2 regions of the Chitinolyticbacter meiyuanensis genome follow, and region 1 is predicted to be linked to the other one. Evidence: predicted binding sites of a transcription regulator. Region 1 holds the regulator's gene; the other holds the start of a gene.
The links. The regulator NrdR, encoded in region 1, represses ribonucleotide reductase genes. The targets are predictions, from matches to a motif close to AAANACNATATATNGTNTTT.
Positions count from the first base shown of each region.

Region 2: a site for NrdR is predicted at 9,592-9,611, ahead of FLM21_RS01540 (ribonucleoside triphosphate reductase). Genes of this name have one in related genera too.

Region 1 is NZ_CP041335.1:1,461,799-1,477,059, forward strand. Features, by position in the region: gene FLM21_RS07030 (NCS2 family permease) at 1-1,230, shown strand, start outside; gene FLM21_RS07035 (adenine phosphoribosyltransferase) at 1,263-1,820, shown strand; gene FLM21_RS07040 (hypoxanthine-guanine phosphoribosyltransferase) at 1,845-2,399, shown strand; gene FLM21_RS07045 (magnesium transporter CorA family protein) at 2,515-4,173, shown strand; gene glyA (serine hydroxymethyltransferase) at 4,273-5,517, shown strand; gene FLM21_RS07055 (Dph6-related ATP pyrophosphatase) at 5,605-6,273, shown strand; gene FLM21_RS07060 (phospholipase A) at 6,287-7,516, opposite strand; gene FLM21_RS07065 (hypothetical protein) at 7,897-8,646, opposite strand; gene nrdR (transcriptional regulator NrdR) at 8,926-9,384, shown strand; gene FLM21_RS07075 (hypothetical protein) at 9,388-9,768, shown strand; gene ribD (bifunctional diaminohydroxyphosphoribosylaminopyrimidine deaminase/5-amino-6-(5-phosphoribosylamino)uracil reductase RibD) at 9,765-10,886, shown strand; gene FLM21_RS07085 (YfgJ family double zinc ribbon protein) at 10,883-11,032, shown strand; gene FLM21_RS07090 (tetratricopeptide repeat-containing response regulator) at 11,029-12,639, opposite strand; gene FLM21_RS07095 (sensor histidine kinase) at 12,649-13,338, opposite strand; gene ribBA (bifunctional 3,4-dihydroxy-2-butanone-4-phosphate synthase/GTP cyclohydrolase II) at 13,536-14,630, shown strand; gene ribH (6,7-dimethyl-8-ribityllumazine synthase) at 14,694-15,161, shown strand; gene nusB (transcription antitermination factor NusB) at 15,171-15,261, shown strand, end outside.
Region 2 is NZ_CP041335.1:348,357-363,617, reverse strand. Features, by position in the region: gene pyrC (dihydroorotase) at 1-853, opposite strand, end outside; gene FLM21_RS01590 (sulfurtransferase TusA family protein) at 866-1,099, opposite strand; gene FLM21_RS01585 (cation diffusion facilitator family transporter) at 1,260-2,324, shown strand; gene FLM21_RS01580 (CNP1-like family protein) at 2,366-2,956, shown strand; gene FLM21_RS01575 (glycerate kinase) at 2,962-4,092, shown strand; gene proB (glutamate 5-kinase) at 4,121-5,239, opposite strand; gene msrQ (protein-methionine-sulfoxide reductase heme-binding subunit MsrQ) at 5,342-5,920, shown strand; gene FLM21_RS01560 (threonine/serine exporter family protein) at 5,965-6,717, shown strand; gene FLM21_RS01555 (threonine/serine exporter family protein) at 6,714-7,166, shown strand; gene FLM21_RS01550 (PM0109 family protein) at 7,660-8,214, opposite strand; gene FLM21_RS01545 (F-box domain-containing protein) at 8,220-8,993, opposite strand; gene FLM21_RS01540 (ribonucleoside triphosphate reductase) at 9,633-11,639, shown strand; gene nrdD (anaerobic ribonucleoside-triphosphate reductase) at 11,668-11,853, shown strand; gene FLM21_RS01530 (anaerobic ribonucleoside-triphosphate reductase activating protein) at 11,855-12,589, shown strand; gene katG (catalase/peroxidase HPI) at 12,916-15,192, shown strand.

The DNA of each region.
Region 1 (15,261 bases):
GGTTTCACCACGTTCCTGACGATGGCCTACATCATCTTCGTGAACCCCTCGATCCTGGCCATCACAGGCATGGATTTCAGCGCCGTGTTCGTTGCCACCTGCCTGGCAGCGGCGCTGGGCACTGCCATCATGGGCCTCGTGGCCAACTACCCGATCGCGCTGGCACCGGGCATGGGCCTCAATGCCTATTTCACCTTCTCGGTGGTGAAGGGCATGGGCGTGAGCTGGCAGGTGGCGCTGGGGGCGGTGTTCATCTCCGGCATCATTTTCCTTGCGGTCAGCCTCTTCAAGGTGCGGGAAGCCATCGTCAACGCGATTCCGCAGTCGCTGAAGTTCGCCATCTCCGCCGGCGTCGGTTTCTTCCTCGCCATCATCGCGTTGAAGAACGCCGGCGTGATCAAGGGCTCGGAGGCCACGCTGGTGACGCTGGGCGACATCCACGCCCCGACCACGCTGCTGGCCATCTTCGGTTTCTTCCTGATCGTGGCACTGGAATACCGCCGCGTGCACGGCTCCATCATCATTGGCATCCTGGCGGTGACCGTGCTGTCGGTGCTGTTGGGCCTCTCCAAGTTCGAAGGCGTGTTCTCCGCGCCGCCGTCGCTGGCGCCGACCTTCATGCAGATGGACCTCGCCGGTGCGCTGAACGTGGGCCTGCTGGGCGTGGTGTTCGTGTTCTTCTTCGTCGACCTGTTCGATACCACCGGCACGCTGGTGGGGGTGTCGCACCGCGCCGGGCTGCTCGACAAGGATGGCAAGCTGCCGCGGCTGAAGAAAGCGCTGCTGGCCGATTCGATCGCCATCTCGGCCGGCGCCGCGATGGGCACATCGTCGACCACCGCCTATATCGAATCGGCCGCCGGCACTGCGGTCGGCGGGCGTACCGGCCTGACTTCGGTCGTCGTCGCACTGTTGTTCCTTGCCGCGCTGTTCCTTTCGCCGCTGGCTGCCACCGTGCCGGCCTACGCCACTGCGCCCGCGCTATGCTACGTGGCGGTGCTGATGGCGCGCGGCTTGGCCGAGATCGAGTGGGGCGACCTCACCGAATCGGCCCCGGCGGTGATGACTGCACTCGCCATGCCTTTTACCTTCTCGATCGCCGACGGCATCGCGTTCGGTTTCATCAGCTATGTGCTGATCAAGGTGTTGGCCGGCCGCTTCCGTGATCTGACCCCGGCCGTGGTGATCATCGCCGCGCTGTGGGTGGTGAAGTTCGCCTTCTTCCACTAAGCGCCACGCTACCGAACAGGCCCACCATGCCGATGCTGCCCGACGATCTGCCGCTTTACGCCGACTACATCCAGTCCCGCATCCGCACGGTGCCGGACTGGCCGGAGCCGGGCGTGATGTTCCGCGACATCACCCCGCTGCTGCAGGACCCGAAGGCCTTCCGCCTTTTGGTCGACACCTTCGTCCATCGCTATATGGACCTCGAGCTCGACTTCGTCGCCGGCGTCGATGCGCGTGGCTTCATCCTCGGTGCGGTGGTGGCCTACGAGCTCAACCTCGGCTTCGTGCCGATCCGCAAGAAGGGCAAGCTGCCCTACTTGACCGAGGCCGAGGAATACGAGCTGGAATATGGCTCGGCAACGGTCGAGATCCACACCGATGCCTGCAAGCCGGGCGATCGCGTGCTGCTGATCGATGATCTCGTTGCCACTGGCGGGACCATGATCGCGGCCGCCAAGCTGCTGCAGCGGTTGGGTGCCACTGTGGTCGAGGCCGCGGCCATCGTCGATCTGCCGGAGCTCGGCGGCTCGAAGCTGATTGCCGACAAGCACATCCCGCTCTATACGATTTGCAATTTCGCCGGCCACTGAGCCGGCCCCCACTGGACGACAAGCATGACGCTGGAACTGCCCGCAGCCCTCACCATCATCGACAACGCCGACTGCCTGCACAGCGAGGCCGAGGTGCATGCCGCGCTCGATCGCATGGCGGCCGGCATCACCGCGCGCGTCGCCAGCAGCAACCCCATCGTCTACACGATCATGAACGGCGGCCTGATCGTGGCCGGGCACCTGCTGCCCAAGCTGCGCTTCCCGCTGGAGTGCTCGTACCTGCATGCCACGCGCTACCGGCATGAGACCAGCGGCGGCGCGCTCAACTGGAAGGTGGCGCCGACCGAGGAGCTGAAGGGGCGCACCATCGTCATCATCGACGACATCCTCGACGAGGGACATACGCTCGCGGCAGTGATCGACTACTGCAAGCGCCAGGGCGCCAAGGAAGTGCTGGTGGCGGTGTTGGTCGACAAGCAGCATGACCGCAAGGCACCGGGTGTCAGCGCCGATTTCGTCGGCCTCAAGGTCGAAGACCGCTTCCTGTTCGGCTGCGGCATGGATTACCAGGGCTACTGGCGTAACACGCTGGCGATCTATGCCGTGAAGGGGCTGTAGGCCTTTCGCTGAGCGCACAGGGCGGCCGCATGGCCGCCTTTTTTATGCCCGCTTGATGATCGATCCTATAGCATGAGCCGCCTTACGGCTTTGCTGCCTTGTTCCTGGATATGCCATGACTGCCGATCCGCTCGTCCGCCATTTCCGCCAGGTGTTGATCTGGCCGCTGCAACTGATGCCGATGCCGGGGGCCGGCCTGATGGGGCAGCAATGGCAGGCGATGCAGGCGCTGGCAAGGCAGGGCTCGCCGTGGCAGCCGCGTCCGACCGAATTCCATGGCGATCCGGCGGCTTTCCAGGAACGGCACTACCGCGAGTTCGTTACCTTCCTGCCCTACGTGCAGCGCTTCCTCTACGGCGAGGGCGGCAGCGAGTGCACTGACGCGGCGAGTGCGGGCAAATCACCACTGCATGTGTTTCGCCGTACCGACGTGCAACGGGTGCGGGTGACGCTGGCTGACGGGGCGCCGATCGAGCTGCAGGTCGCCCACATCGACCTGTATTTCTTCTTTGACCTCGATATTGCCATCCTCGCCTTCGAGGTGATGGGCGGGGACGAGCCCTTGTCGCGGGTGCAGGATCTGCTCTATCGCTTTGGCCGCGCCTATCCGGCGCAATGGGACGACGACGGCAGTGCCAGCAATTGCCCGCGCCGAGTGGAGTGGCTCGATGCCGACGGCGTGGAGTTGGCGGTTTCCGATTACGAAGCACGTAGCGAATATCTCAGCCACATGGGCACCTGGCGGGCGCCGCGCATGGCCGCACACTGGGATTGGCTGCTGCAGCCGATGGCGCTGCACCATTCGGAGGACGGCGGCGGGGTGCGCTATCGCCAGCTCGAATACCACCGCATGCCGCTGATGGCCTACCTCGCTGTCGACGATCCATTCGCGCTGTCCGAGGAGCAGTTCTATCGCCTCGGCATGGTCACCCGGCCCAGCGAGGGGTTGCCGCATTCGACACGGATCTACCAGGAGTTCCTGCGCGACTGCTGCTTCGAGCGCTTCTGGTCGCCCGATCGCAGCGATGCCGCAGCGTCCACCCGCATGCTGTGCAACGGCTATGCCTTCGTGGTGGTCGGCATGCATGGCAATCCGTTCTTCGCCAACGCACTGACTGGCGTGCTAGGGCAGTTTCGCCATCAGTATTTCCTGCTGACGCTGATCGCTCATTTCCACAAGGCGGTGCTGCTGCTGTTCTCCGAGCGGCTGGCCGGCGCGCTCGCGCGGCTCAATGTGCACGATCCCTTGTCGGTGCGTCTCTTCAAGCGCGAGACGCGCATCCTGATGGCGGTGTTCCTGCGCTTCACGCAGCGCTACTGGTTCCGTGAAGTCTCCAACCAGCTGGTCGCCGACAAACTCTTCGTGATGCTGCGCCACCACCTGGATACTCAGGCGTTGTTCGACGAGGTGCGCGAATCGATGCAGCGCATGAACCAGTACCTGGAAAACGATGACCTGCGCCGCCAGGCCGATACCGTGGTGCGGCTGACCGTGGTGACCATCCTCGGCCTGATCGGTACTACCGCCACCGGCTTTCTCGGCATGAACATCTTCGACCTCGCCGCCGAGCCTGGCTGGAAGCGTTTCCTTTACTTCATGGCGGCGCTGGTACCGACGTCGGCGCTGACGTTCTACACGCTGTTGAAGTCGCGCGGCCTCTCCGAATTCCTCGACAGCGTGTCGGATGAACGCGTGCCCTGGCGTTGGCGCATCAAGGCTTTTCTCGGTATCTGGAAGCGCCGCCGCCGCGCCAGCGATCAGCGCGCGCCATGAATCGCTTTCATGGGGGCTTGCCGCATTCCACGGTGATAGCGAGGCGCAGCGTGTTAGAATTGCGCCAGTTTTTTCAATCGCCTACGGAAAACGGAACCCATGTTCTCCAAGTCTGTATCCATTGCCCAATACGATCCCGACCTCGCCGCCGCCATCTCCGGTGAAGTGGTGCGCCAGCACGAGCACCTGGAACTGATCGCTTCGGAAAACTACACCAGCCCGGCCGTAATGGAAGCCCAAGGCTCGCAGCTGACCAACAAGTACGCCGAAGGTTATCCGGGCAAGCGCTTCTACGGCGGTTGCGAATATGTCGACGTGGTCGAGCAACTGGCCATCGATCGCGTCAAGGCGCTGTTCGGCGCCGAATATGCCAACGTGCAGCCGCATTCGGGCTCGCAGGCCAACCAGGCGGTGTACTTCTCGATCCTGAAGCCGGGCGACACCGTGATGGGCATGAACCTGGGCCATGGCGGTCACCTGACCCACGGCTCGCCGGCCAACCTGTCGGGCAAGCTGTTCAACATCGTGCCCTACGGCCTCAACGAAAACGAAGAGATCGATTACGACGAGATGGAACGCATCGCGCTTGAAACCAAGCCGAAGCTGATCATCGGTGGCGCCTCGGCCTATGCGCTGCGCTTCGACTGGGCACGCATGCGCGAGATCGCCGACAAGGTTGGCGCCTACTTCATGGTCGACATGGCGCACTATGCTGGCCTGATCGCCGCAGGCGTCTACCCGAACCCGGTGCCGTATGCAGATTTCGTCACCTCGACCACGCACAAGACGCTGCGCGGTCCGCGCGGCGGCATCATCCTGGCTAAGGCGGAGTTCGAGAAGAGCCTGAACAGCAACGTGTTCCCGACCCTGCAAGGCGGCCCGCTGATGCACGTGATCGCCGGCAAGGCTGTGGCGTTCAAGGAAGCGGCGACGCCGGAATTCAAGGCCTATGCCGAGCTGGTGATCAAGAATGCCCAAGCCATGGCCAAGACCCTGGCCGAGCGCGGCGTACGCATCATCTCGGGCCGCACTGAATCGCACGTGTTCCTGGTTGACCTGCGCCCCAAGGGCCTGACCGGCAAGGCCGCCGATGCAGCGCTGGGCAAGGCGCACATCACCGTGAACAAGAACGCGATCCCGAACGACCCGGAAAGCCCGTTCGTGACCTCGGGCATTCGCATCGGTGCTCCGGCGATCACCACCCGCGGCTTCAAAGAAGCCGAGGCCATCGAAGTGGCCAACCTGGTGGCCGATGTGCTCGACAACCCGAACGACGAGGCCCACCTCGCCGCCGTGGCCGAGCGCGTGAAGGCGTTGACCGCGCGCTTCCCGGTCTACGGCTGATCCGTTGCCGGCGCAGGCCGGTGACAAAAACAAACCCCGTTGCACGCGCACGGGGTTTGTTTTTGTCCCTCACCCCGGAAGACCATCATGGATGCCTCACTCAACGTCGTCGTCAGCTGGTCTTCCGGCAAGGATTCCGCACTGTCGCTGCTGCGGTTGCGCGAGGACGCGCGCTACAACGTCGTTGGCCTCTGTACCACCCATGTCGATGGCTGGGTGCCCTACCAGAACACGCCACTGGCAGTGGTCAAGGCGCAGGCGCAACGGCTGGGGCTGCCACTGGTCGCCATCGCGCTGCCGCAGGTGTTCCCGGCCAATACGGTATACCAGCGCTGCGTGGTCGACGGGCTTAAGGTGAGTGGACTTGCCATCGAGGCCATTGCCTTCGGCGATCTGTTCCACAACGGCATCGCCGACTACCGCCGCAGCTATATCGAGCCCGCCGGCTGGCAGAGCGTGTTTCCGCTGATGGGTGAGCCACCGACAGCGCTGGCGGCGGAGATCCTTGGGCGCGGCATTCGCACCCGCGTGGTCACGGTCGATACCGATCAGCTCGATGGCCGCCATTGCGCTGCCTGGTATGACGCCGCCTGGCTCGCCAGCCTGCCGCCGAACGTCGACCCTTGCGGCGAGAACGGCGAGTTCCACACGCTGGTGACCGACATGCCGGGGTTTTCCCGGCCGCTGACCCTGCTGCCGGGCGAGGTCGACCGCAGCGGGCGTTTCCACGTACTGCGCTTCACCTGCCCGGGCTGAGCGGTTCTTGCCGTTACCGCCACAGGCTGTAGCCGATGCGGAACTGCGCGTTGCTGCGCTGGTTGTAATCGATCAGGGTCTCGCCCCAGCCTTCGAAGTAGCTCAGGTAGAGGTAGCCCATCATGCTGGGCACCCATTGCGACAGCGGGTAGGTCGCTTCCAGCTTGCCGCTGGTGTAGCCCTTGGTGCCGGTACGCAGCGTGGCGGCGAGCTCCAGCGACTGCGGGTGGCCAAAGGTGAAGCGGTAGTCGCCGTAGCCGCGATAGTCCTCGATGTCCTGGTTGTAGTCGCCCTTCTTCGCGTAGTAGTAGAGCTTGGGGGAAAAGGTCCAGTGCCAGTCGGCCGGGTCGCCGAGGTAGAAGGTCGGCTTGACGAACAACAGCTCCACCGCGCGTGAATCGGCTTCGTCCTCGCCATTGGATTCATGCTCGTAACCGGCTGCGAACGAGGTGCGGGTCAGCCAGCCGGCGTTGAGGCCGGTGTCGGGCAGGTAGTAGTAGAGGCTGGGGTTGTACAGCGAATCGTGGATCGGATAGGAGTCGGCTGCGAGGTCCATCAGCGCGGATTGGGTGTAGCCGATGTAGAGATTGTCGAGCAGTGAGCGCGATTGCGGGGTGTCGGGCTCGAACAGGCGGAACTTGAAGCTGAACTGGAACTGCGTGTATTCCCGGCCGTTGACGCCGACAGCGAAGTACACCGGATCTTGGAACGACAGTCGCGAGAGTGCCGCCGGGTTTTCCTGCGGCGCGCGTGCCGCACCGGCTGCTGGGGGATCGACCACGGCGGTGGTGGCGACGGTGGCCTCGCTTACCACTGGCAGTGGCGCCGGCTCGGCATCGGTGCGCCGCGCAAGGCCGATCATCATCGGCGCCACATCGAGATCGAGCAGTTCGAGCCGCACCTCGCCGCGCACCGTGGGCGGCACCGTGCCCGAATAGCGCACCTTGCGCGGCTGGCCGGGCACCGCTGGCGGATCGGCCATGCGATTCAGCGTGATCGCCACTGGCGGCTGAGGATAAGCGGTAAGGCTGGCCTGCAGCGCCGCAGGCGGCTCACCGGCCTGACCGTCGTCGAATACCAGCAGCGTCACGTCGAGCGTGTCGGTCACATCGACCTGACGTGGCATCGGGGCGACGGCGATCGATGCCAGCGCCGTGCCTGGCAGAACCAGGGCGGTGAGCAACGCACCACGGCAGAGCGTGGCGCGCAGGGGAACGGTTCGAACCGAGTTGGACTTGGGCATTGGGCATATCCGGCAAGCGGCTCCGGCTGGAGCCTGTTGCAGACAGCAAAGCATGCCGATTGCACGGTGCGGCTGTGAAAAATGGCATGGCAGCGCGGGTTACACACCCGCGATGAAGCGCGATTTCGCCGGGTCAGGGCCGCAGCCAACCGGCAAAGCGTGGGTCGTGCCGCAAAGGGGCCAGGCGCCAGCGTTGGCTGAGCAGCGGCTGCCAGTCGTGCGCCGGCAGAGGGGCAAGATTGGCCAGTGCCTGCTCGACCTCGCCGGCAGGGGCTCATGCTTCGGCGGCGAGCACGCGGAACCACGGATCGAACTCGCGGGCGGCCTCGTAGTGCAACGCCCAGTCGATGTATTCGGCGCGGCTCAAGGCATCGGGTGATTCAGCCGGCAGCAGCGCACTGTGGGCGGCGTAGTGTGCAAAGGGCAGAAAGCCACAGCGCTGGGCAAGCGCCAGCGATGGCCGGTTGTTGGCAAGGCTGTGCCAGCCTACCTCGGTGCTGCACCACCTGCCGGCCGAGGCCTTGCCGCCGTTTTTCCGGCATGACCCAGACGCCAAGCTCGGCACGTTCATTTGCCACCAATTCGGTCAGGCAAAGGGCAAGCAATTGCTTACCGTCGAACAGCGCGTGGCCGATATTGCCTGCGAGTGCTGTGTCGACATCGGTGCCGCGATCGTTTTCCAGCCAGCGATCAAGGGCGTGCCGGTCACTGGCATCCAGCGCAGTATCATCGGCATCCAGTGGCACGGTGCGATATGGCACCGGCGCTGGATATGGCTCGGCTGGGACGAGCGTGCGGCGCAGCACGATGCGGGGGTGGGGACGGGCTACCTGGTTGTGCAGGAAGAGCGGGAACTGGGCGAGCCAATGCGGCCCATCGTGGATCAGGTAGGCGGTGGATGGGATCAATCCACCGAGGGCAATAAGGTCGGTCGCCGGGCCGGGTGTGCCGCCGAGGTACCAGCCCAGGTCGCAGCCGACCAGGACGATGCAGGGGGAGGGCAGGGTATCGACCCAGAGTGAGCCGGGTCGTTGTCCGTGCCGGACCGCGTGTACGGCGAGATGCCGTGCGGCAAGCGGTTCAAGCAGTGCGTGGGCGAGGTTGATGTCGTGCAGGGCAAGCTGGCGCATGGGTAGTCCGGTAGGGCGCAAGGGCGCGTAGGGTGGGAGTGCAGGTTGGGCTGAGTGTGGAAAGGACGGTGCGCATACCTGCCTCCTGGCCTGAGCGGCCTCCGGTGTTGAACAGCGCTGCCATGCTAGCGCGTGGTACGGGCTGAGCGTGCCTGGCAGGCCCATGCCGACAAGGCTGGCAAATCGCGCTGCGACGCTTGCACGTGGAGGCACCGTTTCGCCGTACCGCGGATGCGGGTTATCCTCGCGGCAGACCAACACAACCGGTGAACCGCTCCCATGAAATGCCCGTTCTGTGGATCACCCGATACCCAGGTGGTCGATTCGCGCGTGTCCGAGGAAGGCGATACCGTGCGTCGTCGGCGCCGCTGCGCCGTGTGCGACAAACGCTTCACCACCTATGAGACTGCCGAGGTGCGCCTGCCGCAGGTGGTCAAGGCCAACGGCCAGCGCGTCGATTTCGATCGCGAGAAGATCCGCACCTCTTTCCATCGCGCGCTGCACAAGCGGCCGGTGCCGACCCAGCTGGTCGACGAGGCGATCGCCCGCATCATCCAGAAGGTGCTCACCGTCGGCGATCGCGAAATCATGTCGCGCCAGGTGGGCGAGATGGTGATGAATGAGCTCGCCAAGCTCGACAAGGTGGCCTATATCCGCTTCGCTTCGGTCTACCGCAGCTTTTCCGACCTCGACGACTTCCGCGACGTGATCAAGGAAGTGGACAAGTCCAAGGATTGAGCCATGCGTCCACCCACATTGCCCGAGCAGCTGGGCTTCGTCTCAGGCCAGCGCTATGCGCTGGTTGCGTTGCCCGATGCGATAAGGCCATTGTTCTCGGTGCTGCCCGACGGCACCCAGCAGGCCGACTGCAACCTCGATATTGCCGTGCTGTTCGTCTCGGACAGTATCATGCTGGCTGCCCGCTGGGCCGATCTGGCGCCGATGCTCACGCCGAGCAGTCTGGTCTGGCTGTGCTGGCCGCGGGCCGGGGTGCTGCGCAGCGATCTAGACCAGCCACGGGTCGAGGAGATGATGTCGGCCCGTGGCTTCCATCCCGCGCGCGCGCAGGCGGTCGATGAGGTCTGGACCGCGCTGCAATTGTCGCCGGTGGCGCGCCCATGAGCTTTTCGGCGGCAGACCACGGCCACATGCAAGAGGCGCTACGCCTAGCCGAGCGTGGCCAGTGCCTGACCAGCCCCAATCCCAGCGTCGGTTGCGTACTGGTGAAGGGCGGCGTGGTGGTCGGCAGTGGCCACAGCCAAGCGGCCGGCGGCCCGCATGCCGAGGTGATGGCGCTACGCCAGGCCGGCGAGGCGGCGCGCGGCGCGACCGCTTACGTGACGCTGGAACCCTGCAGCCACCATGGGCGCACCCCGCCGTGTGCCGATGGCCTGATTGCTGCCGGTGTGGCGCGTGTGGTCGCGGCGCTGCGCGATCCCAACCCGCTCGTGGCGGGGCAGGGGCTGGCGCGGCTTGCTGCAGCGGGTGTCGCGGTGCAGTCGGGACTGTTGCGCGAACAGGCGCTGGTGCACCACCGTGGCTTCCTCTCGCGTATGGTGCGCGGCAGGCCGTGGCTGCGGCTTAAGCTCGCGGCCAGCCTCGATGGGCGCGTTGCGCTGGAGAGCGGCGAATCGCAATGGATCACCGGGCCGGCCGCGCGGGCCGATGTGCAGCGGCTGCGGGCGCGTTCCTGCGCCATGCTGACCGGCGTAACCACGGTGCTGGCCGACGACGCGCAACTGACAGTGCGTGAGCCGCACGGCGTGCTGTGGCAGGGGCGCCAGCCCATGCGCGTGGTGCTCGACAGTACGCTGCGCACGCCGGCTTCGGCCAAGCTGCTGCATACCCCGGGCGTGCTGATCGTCGGCGCGTTCGACAACCCGAACCGGGCGCTGCTTGAGGCGGCCGGTGCCGAAGTCATCCTGCTGCCGGGCGCGGACGGGCGCGTTGATCTGGCCGGCGTGCTGGCCGAGCTCGGCCGGCGCGGACTCAACGAGGCGACGGTGGAGGCCGGCGGCGTGCTGGCCGGTGCCTTGCTCGCTGCCGGCCTTATCGACGAGATCGTGCTGTACCAGGCGCCGGTGCTGATCGGACGCGGCAAGCCGTTGGCCGACTTCACGCTGGCGAGCCTCGCGGACCGGATTGCACCGCAGCTGATCGAGCGGCGCATGGTCGGCGCGGACCAGCGAATCACGTTGCGGATGACCGATCCCGCATCGTTGTCGGGAGATGTCGCATGAGTGAACAGGCCATACCCTGCCCCGATTGTGGCAAGCCGCTGGACGTGATGCAGGCCTGCGGTGCGAAGAGCTACTTCTGTCCGCACTGCAACGAGCTCAAGTCCAAATCGCGCGTGGAAGCGCCGCCGCCGCCGAAGCAGCCCTAGGCGAGCAGCGCCAGCGCATCCATCAGCTGGGCGAAGCGTTTTTCGCCTGGCGAGAGCTGGTTGGCGCGCAGCAGTGCCTGCCGGCTCTCGGCCACCAGGGCGCGGTCAGGCCCCTCGCGCTGCAGGTACAGCACGGCGACCGAGGCGAAGTTGAGCAGCACGCGGGCATTGTTCGGCAAGGCCGTGCTGGCCGCGCGCATTGCGTCGATGGCTTCGCTGAGCTTACCGTCGCGCGCCAGCAGCACGCCGCGGTTCATCAGGTCCAGCGCTTCACGCCGGCTACCCTCGACCAGCTGGGCACCTTCCTGGCGCATGCCGGCGCTGTCGAATACCGTCTGCACCTGGGCGATCAGGCCCTGGTTCTCGTGGTTGTTCTTCACCACCTGCTGCAACAGCCTCACCGCGCTGTCCTTGCGCCCGGTGGCCAGCAGCAGCTCGGCCGCCTCGATGCTGGCGGCGTCGTCCGGCTGGCCGCCGCCGCCCTTCAGCAATTCGTCCACCTCGGCGGCCAGCGTGTTGGCCTTGGCCAGCTGGTGCTCCTGCTTGTAGATCAGCCCCTCGGCCGACTTGGCGCGCAGCTTCACGTCGTCGCTGTCGAACTGGCGCTGCACGGCACCGAGCACCTTCAGCGCCTCGGCATTGTTGTCGCTGGCGCTGCAGACCTTGGCGAGCCCGATGTAGGCATCCGGCGTCTTGAGGATGGAATGCTCGCCAACCAGGATGCTCTTGCGGAACGCGGCGTCGGCAATGGCGAGGTCGCCGCGCTTCATCGCGAGCTGGCCCAGGTTCTTCTGCCGCTGCGGCGAATTGGGCGAGAGCTTCAGTGCATCGGCGAGCACGGCCTCGGCCGCCTCGTCGTCGCCCAGCGCCTGCTGCGCGCGGGCCAGCCAGTCGTAGGCTTCCAGATAGGTGCGCTGCGCGGCGATCACCTGCGTGAGGTGATCACGCGCGGCCGTGTAGTCGCCCCGCTCGTAGCAGACGCGGCCGAGCCCGGTGCGTGCCCAGGCGAGTTCGCGCGCCGCGAGCACCTGCTCGAACAGCGTGCGTGCTGCGTCGAGATTGCCGGCGGACAGCAGCAACTGGCCCTTGATGCGCTGCAGCTCAGCGGCGTTGGCGGCGTCGGTCTTCAGCCTGTCGTCGCACAGTGCGATGGCGCGCAGGAACTGCTTGTTGACGATGGCCTGGTCGATGTCGGCAAACGCGCGTTTCTTGGCGGCGATGCGTTCCAGCCGGTTCAGCAACAGCTCGGTGGTGATCGGCTTGATCAGGTAGGCGTCGGGTTGGTACTCCACTGCCCCCATGATCCAGTCGGCGCTTTTCTCGGCGGTGATCATGATCCAGGTACAGGCCGGGCCGATCAGGTTGCGCAGCTTGGCTTCTTCCAGCACCTGCTGGCCATTCCGCCCGGCACCGAGGTTGTAGTCGCACAGCACGATGTCGAACTTGCGCTCCGCCAGCAGCGAGATCGCCTCCTTGCCGCTGGCGGCCATCTCGATGTCCTTGGCACCGCATTCGCGCAGCATGTCCCGCAGCATGCTGCGCATGCCCTGGAAATCGTCGATGACGAGGCACTGATAGCGGGCGAGCGGATGGAGAGAGGTAGCCATGGAGTCGAATCAGGGAAGGGTGAGCACGAAACAGCCGCCGCCCAGTACGCCGCCGTTTTCCAGGCGCAGGCTGCCGAGATGGTCGCGGTTGCGGTGCAGGCGCGCGACTTCGTGCGCGAAATAGAGCCCGAGCCCTGTGCTGCCGCTGAAGAAGTCGACGCCGGTGAGGCCGGCACGGCTGTCGAGCAGCATTGCTGGCGGATAGCCGCGGCCGTTGTCTTCCACCCGCAGTTCGAGCTCGCCGTGCTGTTCGCGCGCAGACAGCCGGACGGTGTCACGCGTGTAGTTGGCGGCGTTGACGAGGGCGTGGCCCAGCACGCCGGCGATCAGGTCGACGTCGAAATAGCCGGTGAGGTCGTCCGGCACATCGATGTCGAGCTGCAGCTGGCGGGTCTGGTACAGCACCCGGTTCTGCACCACCAGATCGGCATAGAGATCGGCGACCAGCGCGGGCACCGGGTCGAACGGGTAGAGTGCGTTGCCGAGCTTGTACACGGTGAGCAGGTGCATCAGGTTGCCATTGATGCGCTTGAGCTCGTACAACATGTGTGCGTAGTCGGCGCGGTCGGCGCCGCTGTCGGGCGGCAGCTCGCCCACCAGCTTTTCCACCATGCCGCCGAGCAGGCCCAGCGAATTCTTCATGTCGTGTACCGACGATGCCAGGAACAGCGTGATGTCGGCCTGCGAACTCGTCTCCACCGTCGATCTCCTCCTGAACCTGGCCTGGTCGATCCCGTCATTGTCGGACATGACGGCGTGCTGCGAATGAATATTATCAATTTCGAATATACGGCACGGACTGCTGCAGCGTAAACCGGAGGCATCAGGACTTTCACTGCAGCCAAGGCAGGCACAACAAGGTATCCTTGCCAGACTTTTGCTCTTTGCCGCACGCCATGCCGATTTCAGCCATCCAGGACATCATCGCCGATATCCGCAACGGGAAGATGGTCATCCTCGTCGACGAGGAAGATCGCGAGAACGAGGGCGACATCGTGATCGCTGCCGAGTTCGTCACCCCGGAGGCGATCAACTTCATGGCCAAGCACGCGCGTGGCCTGATCTGCCTGACGTTGTCGGCCGAGCGTTGCAAGCAGCTCAACCTGCCCCTGATGGTGAACCATAACGGTTCCAGCCACGGCACCAACTTCACGGTGTCGATCGAGGCAGCCGAAGGCGTATCCACCGGCATTTCCGCCTATGACCGCGCGCTCACCGTACAGAAGGCGGTGGCGTTCGACGCCAAGCCCAGCGATATCGTTTCCCCTGGTCATATCTTTCCGCTGCTGGCCCAGCCGGGCGGCGTGCTGGTGCGTGCCGGTCATACCGAGGCCGGTTGCGATCTGGCGCAGCTTGCCGGACTGCAGCCCGCATCGGTGATCTGCGAGGTGATGAACGACGACGGCACCATGGCGCGGCTGCCCGAATTGCTGGCCTTTGCCGAGCAGCACGATCTCAAGGTCGGCACTATCACTGACCTGATCCATTACCGTAGCCAGCACGAATCGTTGATCGAATGCATCGGGCGCCGCCGGGTGGATACCTTTGCCGGCGAATTCGAGATGGCGGTGTTCCGCGACAAGATGAGCGATGCCACCCACCTGGCGCTGGTCAAGGGCCAACCGCAGCCCGATGCGGAAACGCTGGTGCGGGTGCATGAGCCGCTGTCGGTGATCGACTGGCTGGACCTGGGCGCATGCAATCATTCCTGGAGCGTGCGCCAGACGCTGACCTCGATCGCCGATGCCGGCTGCGGCGTGATGGTGCTGCTGCACCGGCCCGAAGGTGGCCAGGAGCTGCTGGCCCGCGCCTTGCCCGAGCTGCAGCTCGAGACGCCGCGCAAGTGGGATCTGCGCACCTTCGGCATCGGCGCGCAGATGTTGCGCTACTTGGGCGTGGGCAAGATGCGCGTGCTCTCGCCCGAGCGGCGGATACCCAGCATGGCCGGCTTTGGCCTCGAGATTACCGGCTTCGCCTCGCCGGCGTGCTGAGCGAGTCGGACCGATACCCCTGTCCCGGCGTGCAGCCGGGGCGCTTCATTGCAGGATGCAACCATGAGCTTTACCCCCAACCGCGAACAGACGCTGCCCGACCTTGACGGTCGCGGCTTGCGCATCGGCATCGTCACCTGCCGCTTCAACGAGGCCATCTGCGGTGCGCTCAATGCCGCGTGCAGCAGCGAGCTGCAACGGCTTGGCGTCACCGAGATCGCCCACTACCCGGTGCCGGGCGCGTTGGAAGCCCCGCTGGCGCTGCAGGCGCTGGCCCGCACTGGCCGGTTCGATGCGCTGGTGGCCCTCGGCTGCATCATCCGTGGCGAAACCTATCACTTCGAACTCGTTGCCAACGAATCGGGCGCCGGGGTGACGCGCGTCGGGCTCGACGCCGGCATTCCGATTGCCAATGCCATCCTCACCGTCGAGAACGAAGAGCAGGCCATAGCCCGCCAGACCGACAAGGGCGTCGATGCCGCGCGCGTCGCCGTCGAGATGGCCCAACTCCTGAAACAGATCGCCGCATAAGGCCAGACCATGACCGAAGAGCAACACATCCCCATTCCCGCTGAACCGGCCAAGCCGAAGTCGGCCCGCCGCCGCGCCCGCGAGTTTGCCGTGCAGGGCA
Region 2 (15,261 bases), 1.1 Mb from region 1:
CACCGGCGGCCTCGAAGGCCTCGGCGTAGAAGGCGAGCGCTGCGTGCGCCGAGTAGATGCCGGCACAGCCACACGGTGCCTCCTTGGTGTGCTGCGCGTGCGGCGCGCTGTCGGTACCGAGGAAGAACTTGCGTGAGCCCGAGGTCGCTGCAGTGACCAGCGCGCGGCGATGCTCCTCGCGCTTGAGCACTGGCAGGCAATAGTGGTGCGGCCGGATGCCGCCCTGGAACAGCGCATTGCGGTTCATCAGCAGGTGCTGCGGTGTGACCGTAGCGCCGACGTTGTCGCCGGCCTCAGCCACGAACTGCGCGGCCTGTTTGGTGGTGATGTGCTCGAACACCACGCGCAGCTCAGGCAGACGGCAGAGCAAGGGCGCCATCACCTGGTCGATGAAGGCCGCCTCGCGATCGAACACATCCACTGCCGGATCGGTGACTTCGCCATGCACCAGGAACGGCAGGCCGATCTCGGCCATCTTTTCCAGCGTCGGCATCACACCGTCGAGTCCGGCCACGCCGGCCTCGGAATTGGTGGTGGCACCGGCCGGGTACAGCTTCACCGCCTGCACCACGCCGCTTTGCTTCGCCTTCACCACTTCATCGGGCGTCAGGCCGCTGGTGAGATACAGCGTCATCAAGGGCTGGAAATCGCTGCCAGCGGGCAGCGCGGCCAGGATGCGCTCGCGGTAGGCCTCGGCCATTGCCACCGTCGAGACCGGCGGCTTCAGATTCGGCATGACGATGGCGCGGGCGAATTCGCGCGCGGTATGCGGCAGCACGGACGCCATCAGCGCGCCATCGCGCAGGTGCAGGTGCCAGTCATCCGGGCGGGTAATGGTCAGAGTCTGGGTCATGACGGTCTCGGTTCAGTCCGCGCGCTTGCGGATCAGGAAATGGAACTTGGCATCCTGTGCCGACGAATCGACCAGCTGGTGGCCGGTCTGGCGGCAGAAGGCGGCAAAATCGGTGGGGGTGGCTGGATCGGTGCAGGTGACGGCAAGCAGATCGCCCCCCTGCAGATTGGCCAGCGCCTTCTTGGCGCGCAGGATGGGCAGCGGGCAGTTGAGACCGGAAAGGTCGATGGTCAGTTGCGGCGTCATGGCGGCACGTCGGGCAAAAGCCTGATTTTACTCGGCCCGCCCGCCAGCGGCGAGCCGCTTGCCCCTCCACCCTGCGCGGCACGGCCGGCAAGACTGCCGTTGCCAAGCGCAGGCGAACGCGGCAGGCTAGCCGTCATTCCGGCCCACCTCCTGCACCGCCATGGCCCTGACCGACCCGCACCCCCACGCCCACCCGCACGACGCGGCCGGTGGCCACAACCAGGACCACGATCACCGCTTCGACCACACGCACCACCATCATCACCATGGTGCCCATGCCACACAGCGCAGGCTGCTGCTGGCGTTGGTCATCACCGGCGGCTTCGGCCTGATCGAGCTCGGCGGCGGCCTCTGGACCGGCTCGCTGGCACTGATCTCGGATGCAGGCCATATGTTCACCGATGCGGCAGCGTTGCTGCTGGCGGTGATCGCCAATGTGGTGGGCCAGCGTCCGGCCGATCAGCGCCAGAGCTATGGCTACGCCCGTGCCGAGGTGATCGGCGCGCTGGTGAACAGCGTGGCGATGATCGCACTGGTGGTGTGGATCGCGGTGGAGGCGGTGAGCCGGCTGCTGAACCCGCATCCGGTGAACGGTGCCGGCGTGATGGTCATTGCGGTGATCGGCCTGCTGGTGAATATCCTCTCGGCGTGGATCCTCTCGCACGATCACGACAACATGAACAGCCGGGCCGCGCTGATCCACGTGCTGGGTGACCTGCTGGGCTCGGTGGCCGCGATCGCCGCCGGTGCCGTCATCTACTTCACCGGCTGGCAGCCGATCGACCCCATCCTCTCGGTGGCGGTGAGCCTGTTGATCCTGCGCTCGACCTGGCAGCTGCTGCGCCAGAGCACCCACGTGCTGATGGAAGGCGTGCCCAGTCATATCAAGCTCGAGGAAGTCGGCTACGCACTGGCCAAGGAAGAAGGCGTAGCCCAGGTGCACGACCTGCATGTGTGGCACATCGCCCAGGGTCGGGTGGCGCTGTCCGCCCACCTGGTAATCGAATCCCCACGGGAATGGCCAGCCCTGCTGGCGCGACTGGGCAAGCTGCTGGCCGGTCGCTTCGGCATCGACCACGTGACGCTGCAGCCCTCGTGGTTCTACCATCCGCCCGGTCGACACATCCCGATCACGCCGGTGGCCGGCACACCCCGCGCCGACCACGACCACGACCACGACCACGACCACGACCACCAGCATGGTCATGGTGGTCATCGACATTGAACAAGCGGCACTGCTAGCATCGCCGTTTTGGAGTACGCACGATGAAACGCTGGATAGTCCTTGCCGCCTTACTGCTCTCGGCTGGCGTGCATGCCGCCGAAGCCTCCGGAGAGTCCGGAGTCTACGACAACAGTGCCGATGACGACGGCTGGGGCATCAAGGAATGGCTGTTTGGCGATCAGCCTCCCCCCAAGCCACCGGAGCAAGCCTTCACCAAGCCCGCGCTTTCAGAGCTGAAGCGTTGGGTGCCGTATTCGGTGAATTTCGAATCGCGCGCCAACGACTTCTATATCGCGCTCGACAGCATCAGTGTGGGCCCGGACGACATCGTCCGCTATGCCTTTGCCGTGGTTCCCAAGCGGGGCAACGTTCGGAATCTCAGCTTCGAAGGGCTCGATTGCCGCACCAAGCAGTATCGCGTCTATGCCTACGGCAGCGAGGATGGTAAGTCGTGGCAGGATGGCAGCCAAGGCTGGAAACGCATGGTCAAGAACCAGCGCAATGCCTATCAGGGCGAGCTGTCCGCAGTGTTCTGCAATGGCGGCTTCCCGGAGAAAGCGACCACCATCGTGGATGAACTCTGGGATGCCAAGAAACAACCCAGTGACTGCCCTGGTTGCCGTAACAACTGATTGCCATGCGCGTCCTGATCGCGCCTGACTCCTTCAAGGAAAGCCTCAGCGCCGCCGCCGCCGCCGAGGCGATCGCCGCCGGTTTCGCCACGGCCTGGCCGGAGGCCCAACTGGTACGGCAAGGCATTGCCGATGGTGGCGAAGGCACGCTGGCCGTGCTGATCGCTCAAGGCGCCGACCACCAATCCACGCGGGTGAGCGGGCCGCTTGGCGATGCGGTCGATGCCGAATGGGCGATGCGCGGCAATCTGGCCTGCATCGAACTCGCGCAGGCTGCCGGGCTGATGCTGGTGCCGCCCGCGCAACGCGATCCGACCACCACCACCACCCATGGCGTGGGCGAGCTGATGGCGACGGCCGTAGCGGCAGGCGCGCGCCGGCTGCTGGTCACGCTGGGCGGCAGCGCCACCTGCGACGGTGGCGCGGGGTTGCTGCAGGCGCTCGGTGCACGTTTGCTGGATGCCGCCGGGCAGCCGCTGCCGGCCGGTGGTGGCGCACTGGCGCAGCTGGCCAGCATCGATCTGCAACCGGTACTGGCCCGACTGGCCGGCATCGAGCTCATCATTGCCAGTGATGTCGACAACCCGCTGGCCGGGCCAAACGGCGCCGCCCGCGTATTCGCCGCGCAGAAAGGCGCAACCGCACAGCAGGTCGACCAGCTCGACGCGGCACTCGCCCACTACGGCAAGCTGCTCACCCAGGCCTGCGGCCGCGATGTCACCGACCTGCCGGGTGCAGGCGCCGCCGGCGGTACGGCGGCAGCGCTGTTGGCCTTGGGCGCCACGCTGCAATCAGGTGCCGAATGGGTGTTGGATGCGGTGGGGATCGATGCATTGATTGCCGATTGCGACCTCGTCATCACCGGCGAAGGCCGGATGGATGGCCAGACGCTGAGCGGCAAGGCGCCGCTGGCGCTGGCCCGACGTGCGCAGCGCCTGGGCAAGCCAGTGATCGGGCTCGCCGGCAGCCTGGCCGACGATGCCGACGCACTGCTGGACGCCGGCTTCACGGCGCTGTTCGCCGCAACCCGCGCACCGTGCAATACCACCGAAGCGCTGGCCCGCGCCGCGCCGCGGCTGACGGCTGCAGCGCGCAACCTCGCGGCCCTGCTCAAGCTCGGGCTGCTGCTGCGTTAACCGATGCTGCCGGCCGACGGGCCGTGGCTCAGACCAGCACCAGATTGTCGCGGTGGATCAGCTCGGGTTCGTCGATATAGCCGAGCGCAGCCTCGATCTGGCCGGTGGGCAGGCGCACGATGCGGCGGGCTTCGGCTGCGCCGTAGTTGGCAAGGCCGCGGGCGATCTCTCGGCCTTCCGCGTCCACGCAGCTGACCACGTCGCCACGCGAGAACTCACCCTCGACGGCCATCACGCCAATCGGCAGCAGGCTGGAACCGCGCTCGACGACTGCACGGCGCGCGCCGTCGTCGACCAGGACCCGGCCGCGCAACTGCAGATGATCGGCGATCCATTGCTTCTTCGCCGCCAGCGGCGTGGTCTGCGCCACCAGTTCGGTGCCGATGGGCTCGCCGCTGGCCAACCGGGTGAGCACACTGTCCTCGCGGCCGCAGGCGATCACCGTGGCGGCGCCGCTGCGCGCGGCGCGCTTGGCGGCGATGATCTTGGTATACATGCCACCGGTGCCGACGCTGGAACCGACGCCGCCGGCCATGGCCTCGAGTTCCGGCGTGCCGGCCACCGCGTTGCGGATCAGCGTGGCGCTCGGGTCCTTGCGCGGGTCCGCGGTGTAGAGGCCCTGCTGGTCCGTCAGGATGATCAGGGCGTCGCCCTCGATCAGGTTGGTGACGAGCGCGCCCAGCGTATCGTTGTCGCCGAACTTGATCTCGGCGGTGACCACGGTGTCGTTCTCGTTGATGATGGGAATCACGCCAAGGCCCAGCAGCGTCAGCAGCGTCGAGCGGGCATTCAGGTAACGGGTGCGATCGGCCATGTCCTCATGCGTCAGCAGCACCTGGGCAGTCTTCAGGCCGTGGGCGCGGAAGGCGCTCTCGTAGGCCTGGCATAGCCCCATCTGGCCGACGGCGGCGGCAGCCTGCTTCTCGTGCACGGCCGATGGCTTTTCCTTCCAGCCCAGCCGCGCCACGCCCTCCGCGATAGCACCGCTGGAGACCAACACCACCGCCTTGCCCAGGCGCGTCAGCTCGGCAATCTCGGCGGCCCAGCGGGCGAGTGCATGGTGATCGAGCCCGCGCCCCTCGTTGGTGACGAGGCTGGAGCCGACCTTGACGACGATGCGTTGCGCGGACTGGATAAGGCTGTTCATGATGCGATTTCCCGTAGAGCCGCCGATTATAGCCGGGCTGTCAGTTTTGCTGCTGAGCGACGACTGACGGGAACTCGCAGCCCGACGGATCCACCTAGCCCCATGCCGCCCTCCACCCTGCCTCGCTGGCTCAAGCCCACGCTGTTCCTCGCCTGCCTCGCGCCACTGGCGTGGACCGGTGTATTCGTGTTCGCCGCCGTGAACCCGGTCGAATACCTGACGCACCAGACCGGCACCTGGGCGCTGGTCGGATTGCTGACCACGCTCGCCATCACGCCGCTGCGCCAGCTCACCGGCTGGAATGCGCTGGTCCGGCTGCGCCGCATGCTGGGGCTGTTCGCCTTCTTTTATGCCTGCCTGCACTTCCTGATCTGGCTGGCGCTCGACCATGGCTTCGACCTTGCCGCCATGTGGCACGACGTGGTGAAGCGCCCTTTCATCACCGTGGGTTTTACCGCGCTGCTCTTGCTGCTGCCGCTCGCCGTCACCTCGACCGACGCGATGATGCGCCGGCTCAAGCGCAACTGGGGCCGGCTGCACCGGCTGGTCTACCTGGTGGCCGTGCTCGCCGTGCTGCACTACTGGTGGCTGGTGAAGCGCGACGTGACCGAGCCGGCGATCTACGCCGCCGTGCTGGCACTGCTGCTGGGCTGGCGCGTGTGGCGGCGCTGGCGCGCTTGATGCGGCGCAACACGGTCATCGCCGCCATCGCCTAAGCTATCGGCATGACGCTTGCCCTCGCCGATATCGCCCACCTCGCCCTCACCGCCGGCAATCTGGTCCACCAGTCCGGCGGCGACACCGCCCGCACCTCGGAAACCATGGTCCGCACCGCCCGCGCCCTCGGCGCGGACAGCGCCTATACCGTGGTGTCCTCGCTCAACCTGGGGCTGACGGTAAACGGCAGCGGGCAGCAGCACACCGCCTTCTACAAGGCGCCGCACATGGGCGTGAACTTCCGCGCACTCACTGGGGTGGAGCGTGCACTGGCAGCACTGGAAGCCAAGCGCATCGGCGCTCCGGCTTTCACCACCCTGCTGCGCGAACTGCACGATCACCCGCACTACGCACCGCGCTGGCTGACCGCGCTGGCGGTCGGCTTTGCCTGCGGCGGCTTTGCCGCGCTGTTCGGCGGCGATCTCGCCGCCGTGCTCGCCACCACCATCGGCGCCGGGCTCGGCACCGGGCTGCGGCTGGTGCTGGCCAAACAGGGCTACAAGCCGCTGGTGTTCGCCATCGCCACCGCCGCACTCGCCGCCAGCGTCACCGGCCTGCTCGCGCGAAGCTGGTCCGCCACGCCGGATGCCGCGCTCGCCGCCTCGGTGCTGTTCCTGATCCCCGGCGTGCCCTTGATCAACGGCGCGGCTGATCTTCTGAGCGGCAACTACCTCAACGGCACCGTGCGGTTGACGATGAGCGCGGTGTTCGTGCTCGGCATCGGCATCGGCATGAGCCTGGCGCTGCGGGTGCTGGCATGAGCTGGCTGGTCGAGCTCTGGTCCATCCCCGCTGCACTCGGCTTTGCCGTGCTGTTCAACGTGCCACCGCGCACGCTGTGGTTGTCGTGCGCACTGGCGCTGGCCGGCCACGGCCTGCGCTTCGGCCTGCTGCACGCCGGCAGCGATATCGTGCTCGGCACCCTGCTCGCCGCATTGTTGATCGGCATCTGTGCCGAATGGTGGAGCCGCCGCGCCCGCCAGGCCGCCCCGGTCTACGCCGTCTGCGCCGCCATCCCCATGGTGCCCGGCACCTACATGTACAAGGCCGTGCAGGCTCTGCTGCAGCTCGCCACCGTCACCGACGCGAGCCAGGCTCAGCCGCATCTGGTCGATGCCGGCTACAACATCGTGAAGGCGGCGATGATTTTGCTCGCGCTAGCGATCGGGATTGCTGCGCCGGCGTTGTTGTGGCCGAAGAAGGGGCATTAGAGGGGAATTGGGCGGCGGCGCCCGTGGTGTATTTGGCGATTAGCGCCTGCGGCGCAGTGATTGGATGCCGGTTCCGCCCGGCGGACGGGTTCATTTCTTTTGCTTCGCCAAAAGAAATGAACCAAAGAAAACGCGACCCAGTGCCTTACGGCCCTCCGGGCTTCCCTCAGTCGGTCACGAGCCTAGGGTTTCGCTCCGGTCCTTCGGTGCTGGCAAAGGGGAGGAAAACCGCGAGCCTGCATAGCTGCCAAAGCAAATGCCTCTGAAACGCGGTCCTTCACGGGTGCGTTCTACACGTCTTGAGGGGCTGCTGCTCGGTCAAGTTCTCGCTTTCTTGCATGTTACAGAGGGGTCTACTTAGCGCCATGGCGCAGCACGATCTGATTCCGAACGGCAGGTGGAGCCTGGGATGCTACCTAAAGCTTGGCATCCAACGCTTTCTCTACATCCGCTCGTAGCCTTCCGATGGCTGCCTTTACTGCCTCTTCCGAGTTCAGATCGGCCAGATCGATGCGGTCAACATACATGCGAAAACCGCTGGGTTGATTCGCCGCACTGACCTGACCAATGGGCGGCCAATCATTGGGTTCGTAAACACCAGTAAACCAGTTGGTTTTTCCAAGGGTGATTCATCACAGCGATAAAAGCAGAAACTAATTTCACTAACGCTTTCTTCAGGAGTAGTACGCTCGGTTGTATCCAACCAAGGAATCCTTTTATCGCCATGGGCATCGGATCGCAAAATCGCACAGATCATCCAGTCGCCAGCCTGCTGCAAGTGTATCGGGTCATCTTGGCCTTTGTGCTTGATCCAGAATAATTGCGAGGACAATAAGGGTAGAGCCCACACTCCTCCCTCGCTGCTTTGTGCCAAACGATAAGGTGACGGCACCCCGGTATTTCCAGAATTGAAAATGTGATGGTACTGAGTAAAGCCCAGTTGCTTTCTGATGTATTCCAGCAGCTCCACCAACCGCTGCTGGTAATCTGCCAGCAGGCGGTAGGCGCGGCGCACCTCCACCAGTTTTTCCTGCAGGGATTGGGCCATTGCCTCTACCTCCAGTAATCAAAGCACTCAGTAGTGAATCCCCACGCAATGTCAAGTCTGCCGAAATGAACATTGGTGCCTGGCCGCCAAAGATTGACCGTGTCGCAGGCCAGCTTTGCCGGAGAAGCCGTGGGCATGTCATGCAACCACGGCATGGGCATTAGGCGCACATCGTGCCAAGCAAATGCCGATTCAATATCGTTGAGTATTCGCTTAAATGCCGGTTCAGCTTGCTGCGAGCAGACCTTCTCAATGGCGGCATACAGCTGGCGCCAGCTGCGCAGCACAAGTTTGACCTCTGTCGTTACACCAGCATTGGCGAGCAAGCAACGTACATTTCGCTCGAATTGATCACGGATCGTCATTTCATCCTCGGGCAAGCCTCCCAGCACCAACACGAAATCGCCGGCCCGCAAATACTTGGCTTGCAGGCAGGCAAAAATCTCATTCGCTATTTGTAATGGGTTTTGCTGACACGCCCCATCCCAGCGCTTTGCCTCAATCAATATGGAATGCTCGGCATGGATTAGCAAATCGGGTTCCACCTGCTGTTGATCCAGATTTAACCGAGGCCAGTAGCAAAACTCGCGGATTGCCCCCCAGTGGCAGTCAGTAGTCAGTAATTCCCTCAGAAATGCATCAACCAATAGATCGGGAAAATAAGAAATTCGCTCGAACACCGAGCTGGTCAGAATGTCCTCGGCGCCTTCGACCTCGTGCAGCGCCAAACCAGCCAAGCCAGAGCCACGCTTTTTGCCGTTCAATATCGCCGTGAGCATTGAACCACTCCTTTCATGCCGCAGCCTTGCTGCCATCGAGATCTTGCGGGACGCGTTCGGCATGGAAGGCCTTGGCCGTAGGAATGCTGGGGTCAAATGTTGAAATTTGTGCAAGTGAAGTCCTTCGTTCGCCTACCGGCTTGATCCAAAGGCGTTTCATCATAGCTCATACGTCGACACATAATTTTCCTCCCCTTTGCCAAGCGCCGAAGGAGTGGAGCGAGACCTTAGGCTCGCGACCGACTGAGGGAAGCCCAGAGGGCCGTAAGGCACGGGGTCGCCTTTTCTTTGGTTCGTTTCTTTTGGCGAAGCAAAAGAAATGAACCCGTCCGCCGGGCGGAACCGGCATCAAAACCCGCGCCGTAGGCGCTAACTAGTGTCTTCCCAGCTGTAGCACACAAAACCGCGCAGGCTGTACATCCAACCAAATCCCCCTCACCCCCTTGCTCCAAAGAGGGAACACTGAAGCGCGAGCCATCGCCACCACTCGCCGGGCAAAGGCAGCCCTCTACACCCCGTGCCGCAGGCACATCCCCCCTCCCTCGTCAGTTTTTGACCCCCATCAACCCCAGCCCAGTTCATCCGAATTTCCCCACCAAACCACAATATATTGTGCCCATCCCCTCAAGGAGCACAAAGATGTTGGGCTCGGCGCTCTCTCCGCAATACCTCTGCAAACGCGATGGCCGCATCGTGCCGTTCGATGCCACCAAGATCGCCGATGCGCTGGCGCGCGCCGGTGCAGCTACTGGCGAGTTCGATGACGAGCGTGCGGCGCAGCTGGCGTGCACGGTGTGCATGCGGCTCGACGACGGCGGCACGGCGCAGATCGAGGCGGTGCAGGATGCGGTGGAAACGGTGCTGCTGCAGGTGAACTACCTGAAAACCGCACGCGCCTATATCGGCTACCGCGAATCGCACCGCCGGCTGCGCGAGGACACGCGCACCGTGGTCGATGTGGCCGCCAGCATCAACGAATACCTGGAACGCAGCGATTGGCGGGTGCAGGCCAATGCCAACCAGGGCTACAGCCTGGGTGGGCTGATCCTCAACACCAGCGGCAAGGTGATCGCCAACTACTGGCTGAACCACGTGTACCCGCGCGAGGTGGGCGAGGCACACCGCGCCGGCGCGATCCATATCCACGACCTGGACATGCTGGCCGGCTACTGCGCCGGCTGGAGCCTGCGCCGGCTGCTGCACGAGGGCTTCAATGGTGTGCCGGGCAAGGTGGAGGCCAAGCCGCCGCGCCATTTCTCGGCCGCGATCGGCCAGATCGTGAATTTCCTCGGCACGTTGCAGAACGAATGGGCCGGTGCGCAGGCCTTCAGCTCGTTCGATACCTATATGGCCCCATTCGTGCGCGCCGATAAGCTCTCGTATGCGCAGGTGAAACAGTACATCCAGGAGCTGATCTACAACCTGAACGTGCCCAGCCGCTGGGGCACGCAGACGCCTTTCACCAACCTCACCTTCGACTGGATCTGCCCCGAGGATCTGCGCGAGCAGATTCCCTACGTGGGCGGTGAGGAATGCCCGTTCAACTACGGCGAACTGCAGGCCGAGATGGACCTGATCAACCGCGCCTACATCGAGGTGATGATGGAAGGCGATGCGCTGGGGCGCGTGTTCACCTTTCCCATTCCCACCTACAACATCACCAAGGATTTCGCCTGGGATCACCCCAACAGCGCGCTGCTGTTCGAGATGACCGCCAAGTATGGCCTGCCGTATTTCCAGAACTTCGTGAATTCGGATCTGGAACCGCAGATGGTGCGCTCGATGTGCTGCCGGCTGCAGCTGGACCTGCGCGAGCTATTGAAGCGTGGCAACGGCCTGTTTGGCAGTGCCGAGCAGACCGGTTCGCTCGGTGTGGTCACGCTCAATTGCGCACGGATCGGCTTCGAATATGCCGGTGACGAGGCGGGGCTGCTGCGCCGTGTCGATCTGCTGCTGGAGCTGGGCAAGCAATCGCTGGAGCTGAAGCGCAAGGTGATCCAGCGGCTGATGGATGCCGGGCTCTACCCGTACAGCCGGCGTTATCTCGGCACGCTGCGCAATCATTTCAGCACGCTAGGCATCAACGGCGTGAACGAGATGATCCGCAACTTCACGCACGATGCCGAAGACATTTCCACACCCTGGGGCCACGATTTCGCGCTGCGGCTGCTGGCGCACATCCGCCAGCGGATCACCGGCTTCCAGGAGGAGACCGGCCACCTCTACAACCTGGAAGCGACGCCGGCCGAGGGCACCACCTATCGCTTCGCCCGCGAGGACCGCAAGCGCTACCCCGGCATCCTTCAGGCCGGCAGCTTCGAGCAGCCGTACTACACCAACTCCACTCAACTGCCAGTCGGCTACACCGACGATCCGTTCGATGCGCTGGAGCGCCAGCAGGCGCTGCAGCGCCAATACACCGGTGGCACCGTGCTGCATCTCTACATGGGCGAGGCCATCTCGTCGGCCGAGGCCTGCAAGCGCTTGGTACAGCGTGCACTTTCCAACTACCGGCTGCCTTATGTGACGGTGACGCCCACCTTCTCGATCTGCCCCAAGCACGGCTATTTGTCTGGCCACCACGCGTTCTGCCCCAAGTGCGATGCCGATCTACTGCAACAGCGCGAAGCCTGCTGTGCCGAATGACACCAACCACTCTTAAAGGACTACCGCGATGACCGATCTCGCTGAACAACGCCACCTGGCCAGCGATGCCCAGACCACATCAGCCCTGCCCGACGAACAACGCACCCGCTGCGAAGTCTGGACCCGGGTGATGGGCTATCACCGGCCGGTGTCGGCGTTCAATACCGGCAAGCAGGGCGAATTTGCCGAGCGGACGTTCTTCCGCGAGCGCTGAGGTGAACACCGCGCTGCGCCTGCACGACGAAGCCCGCCGGCCGCCCCGGCTGGCCGGCTTCGTGCCGTTTTCCGGCTGCGACTGGCCGGGCGAGCTCGCTTGCGTGGTGTTCGTCGCCGGCTGCCCCTGGCGCTGCCGCTACTGCCACAACCCGGCGCTGCAGCAGCGCGCCTCGCCGCCGGGCGCGCCACAATGGGATGAACTGCTGGGCTGGTTGCCCACCCGGCGCGGCCTGATCGACGCCGTGGTGTTCTGCGGTGGCGACCCATTGGTCGAGGCCAGGCTGCCGGAGATGCTGGCACAGGTGCGCGCACTTGGCTTCAAGACGGCGCTGCACACCGGCGGCGCCTATCCGGCGCGGCTCGGGCAGTGCCTGCCGCAGCTCGACTGGGTGGGCTTCGACGTGAAGCATGACTTTGCCGACTACGCCGACGTGACCGGCGTGGCGAGCAGCGGCGTGGCAGCGCAGCGTTCGCTCGATCTGCTGCTGGCAAGCGGCGTTGCCTTCGAATGCCGCACCACCTGGCACCCGCTGCTGCAAGACCATGCCGCGCTAGTACGACTGGCGGATCGACTTGCCGCACTGGGCGTGCGCGACTACGCGCTGCAGTGCTTCCGGCCCACCGGCTGCCGCGATGATGAACTGATCCGCCATCCCGTCGGCGCTCCCGCTTCGCAACTGCTCTCCATGCTGGCCAGCCGGTTCGACCGCTTTACGCTGCGCGAGGCGGCGTGAAGCGCGGCAGTGGCAACCATCTTGCGCAAGCGCACCGATTGTCCTACCCGAAATGCATATGGCGCTTTCGCCGCCATTCAGCATGGGCTACCTCTTATTCATAGCTTTACGCTATTTTTATTCAATATTTAATCAATTTTTCATTTGCGATAACGAGTCGGATACTGGGTTCGATCGGTTCACAGCCCATTCACCATCTTGGCGCCACTGCGCGTAAAGCTGCTCAGCGCCGTGCAAGGCCCACCACGCAAAGCAACCGGATGCTGCCGGGCAAGCCAGCTGGCGACATCCATTCCATCCGTGCAGTAGTCGTTGGAGTGAAAGTGATGAACAGCAATGTAGAAAGCCAGGGCAAGTGCCCCTTCCATGGCGCGCTCACCAGCCAGGGCACCGGCGGCACCTCGAACCGCGAGTGGTGGCCCAACCAGCTCAACCTGAACATCCTGCACCAGCATTCTTCGCTCTCCGATCCCATGGGCGCCGCGTTCGATTACCGCGAAGCGTTCAAGCAGCTTGATCTGCCGGCGCTGAAACGCGATCTGGCCGCCGTGATGACCGATTCACAGGATTGGTGGCCCGCCGATTTCGGCCACTACGGCCCCCTGTTCGTGCGGATGGCCTGGCACAGCGCGGGCACCTACCGCATCGGCGATGGGCGGGGCGGCGGTGGCAGGGGCCAGCAGCGCTTCGCGCCGCTCAACAGCTGGCCGGACAACGTCAACCTCGACAAGGCGCGCCGCCTGCTGTGGCCGGTCAAGCAGAAGTACGGCAAGCAGATTTCCTGGGCCGACCTGATGATCCTCGCCGGCAATGTGGCCCTGGAAACGATGGGCTTCAAGACCTTCGGCTTCGGCGGCGGCCGCGAAGACGTGTGGGAACCGGATCAGGACGTGTACTGGGGGGCGGAGAAGACCTGGCTGGGCGGCGATGTGCGCTATGCCCACGGCTCGCCGGGCGTGGCCAAGGGCGAGGACGACGCGGTACTGGTCACCGACGATGATGCCGACGGCGACATCCACTCGCGCGTGCTGGAAAACCCGCTCGGCGCGGTGCAGATGGGCCTGATCTACGTGAACCCGGAAGGCCCGGATGGCAATCCCGATCCGCTCGCAGCGGCGCGCGATATCCGCGAAACCTTTGCCCGCATGGCGATGGACGACGAGGAGACAGTGGCACTGATCGCCGGCGGCCACACCTTCGGCAAGACGCACGGCGCGGGGCCCGCATCGCATGTCGGCGCCGAACCGGAAGCAGGCGATATCGCCGAACAGGGGTTGGGCTGGCAAAGCAGCTTCGGCAGCGGCAAGGCGGGCGACACGATCACCAGCGGCCTGGAAGTCACCTGGACCACGACGCCAACCAAGTGGAGCAACAACTTCTTCTGGAACCTGTTCGGCTATGAGTACGAGCTGACCAAAAGTCCGGCCGGCGCCCACCAGTGGGTCGCCAAGGGCGCCGGCGCGACCATCCCGCATGCGCACGATCCCGCGAAGAAGCTGGTGCCGACCATGCTCACCACCGATCTCTCACTACGCTTCGATCCGGCCTACGAAAAGATCTCGCGCCGTTTCATGGAAAACCCGGACCAGTTCGCCGATGCGTTTGCCCGCGCCTGGTTCAAGCTGACCCACCGCGACATGGGCCCGCGCGCGCGCTATCTCGGCCCGGAAGTGCCGGCCGAGGAACTGATCTGGCAGGACCCGGTGCCCAAGGCCGATCACCCGCTGGTCAACGACGCCGATGTCGCGGCGCTCAAGGCCAAGGTGCTGGCGTCGGGCCTTACCGTGTCGGAACTGGTGTCGACCGCCTGGGCGTCGGCCTCCACCTTCCGCGGCTCCGACAAGCGCGGCGGCGCAAATGGTGCGCGCATCCGGCTGGCGCCGCAGAAGGATTGGGCAGTCAACCAGCCGGCGCAGCTGGCGCAGGTGCTGCAAAAGCTGGAAGGCATCCAGGCCGAATTCAATGGCACGGCGGGCGGTGGCAAGCAGATCTCGCTGGCCGACCTGATCGTGCTGGCAGGCTGTGCGGGGATCGAGCAGGCGGCGAAGCTGGGCGGGCACGCGGTGACGGTGCCATTCACGCCCGGCCGCACCGATGCCACGCAGGATCAGACCGACGTGCCGTCGTTCGCGCCGCTGGAGCCGATCGCCGATGGTTTCCGCAACTACCTGAAAGGGCGCTACAGCGTGGCAGCCGAGGAACTGTTGATCGACCGGGCGCAGCTGCTGACGCTGACCGCGCCGGAACTCACCGTGCTGGTCGGCGGCCTGCGCGTGCTGGGTGCCAATGTCGGCCAAGCCGCGCATGGCGTGTTCACCGAGCGGCCAGGGACGTTGAGCAACGACTTCTTCGTCAATCTGCTCGACATGCGCACCGCCTGGCGACCGGTATCGGATGCAGCCGATGTGTTCGAAGGGCGCGATCGCGCCAGCGGCACGGTGAAGTGGACCGGCACCCGGGTCGACCTGGTGTTCGGCTCCAACTCGCAGCTGCGTGCGCTGGCCGAGGTCTATGCCAGCAATGATGCGCAGCAGCAGTTCGTGCAGGACTTCGTCGCGGCCTGGACCAAGGTGATGAACGCTGATCGTTTCGACCTGGCCTGAACCTTGGCTGCATAGCGCAGCCGACGCTGATCGTTTTCCTGTTCTCTTTACGCCCGGCCGAAGCCGGGC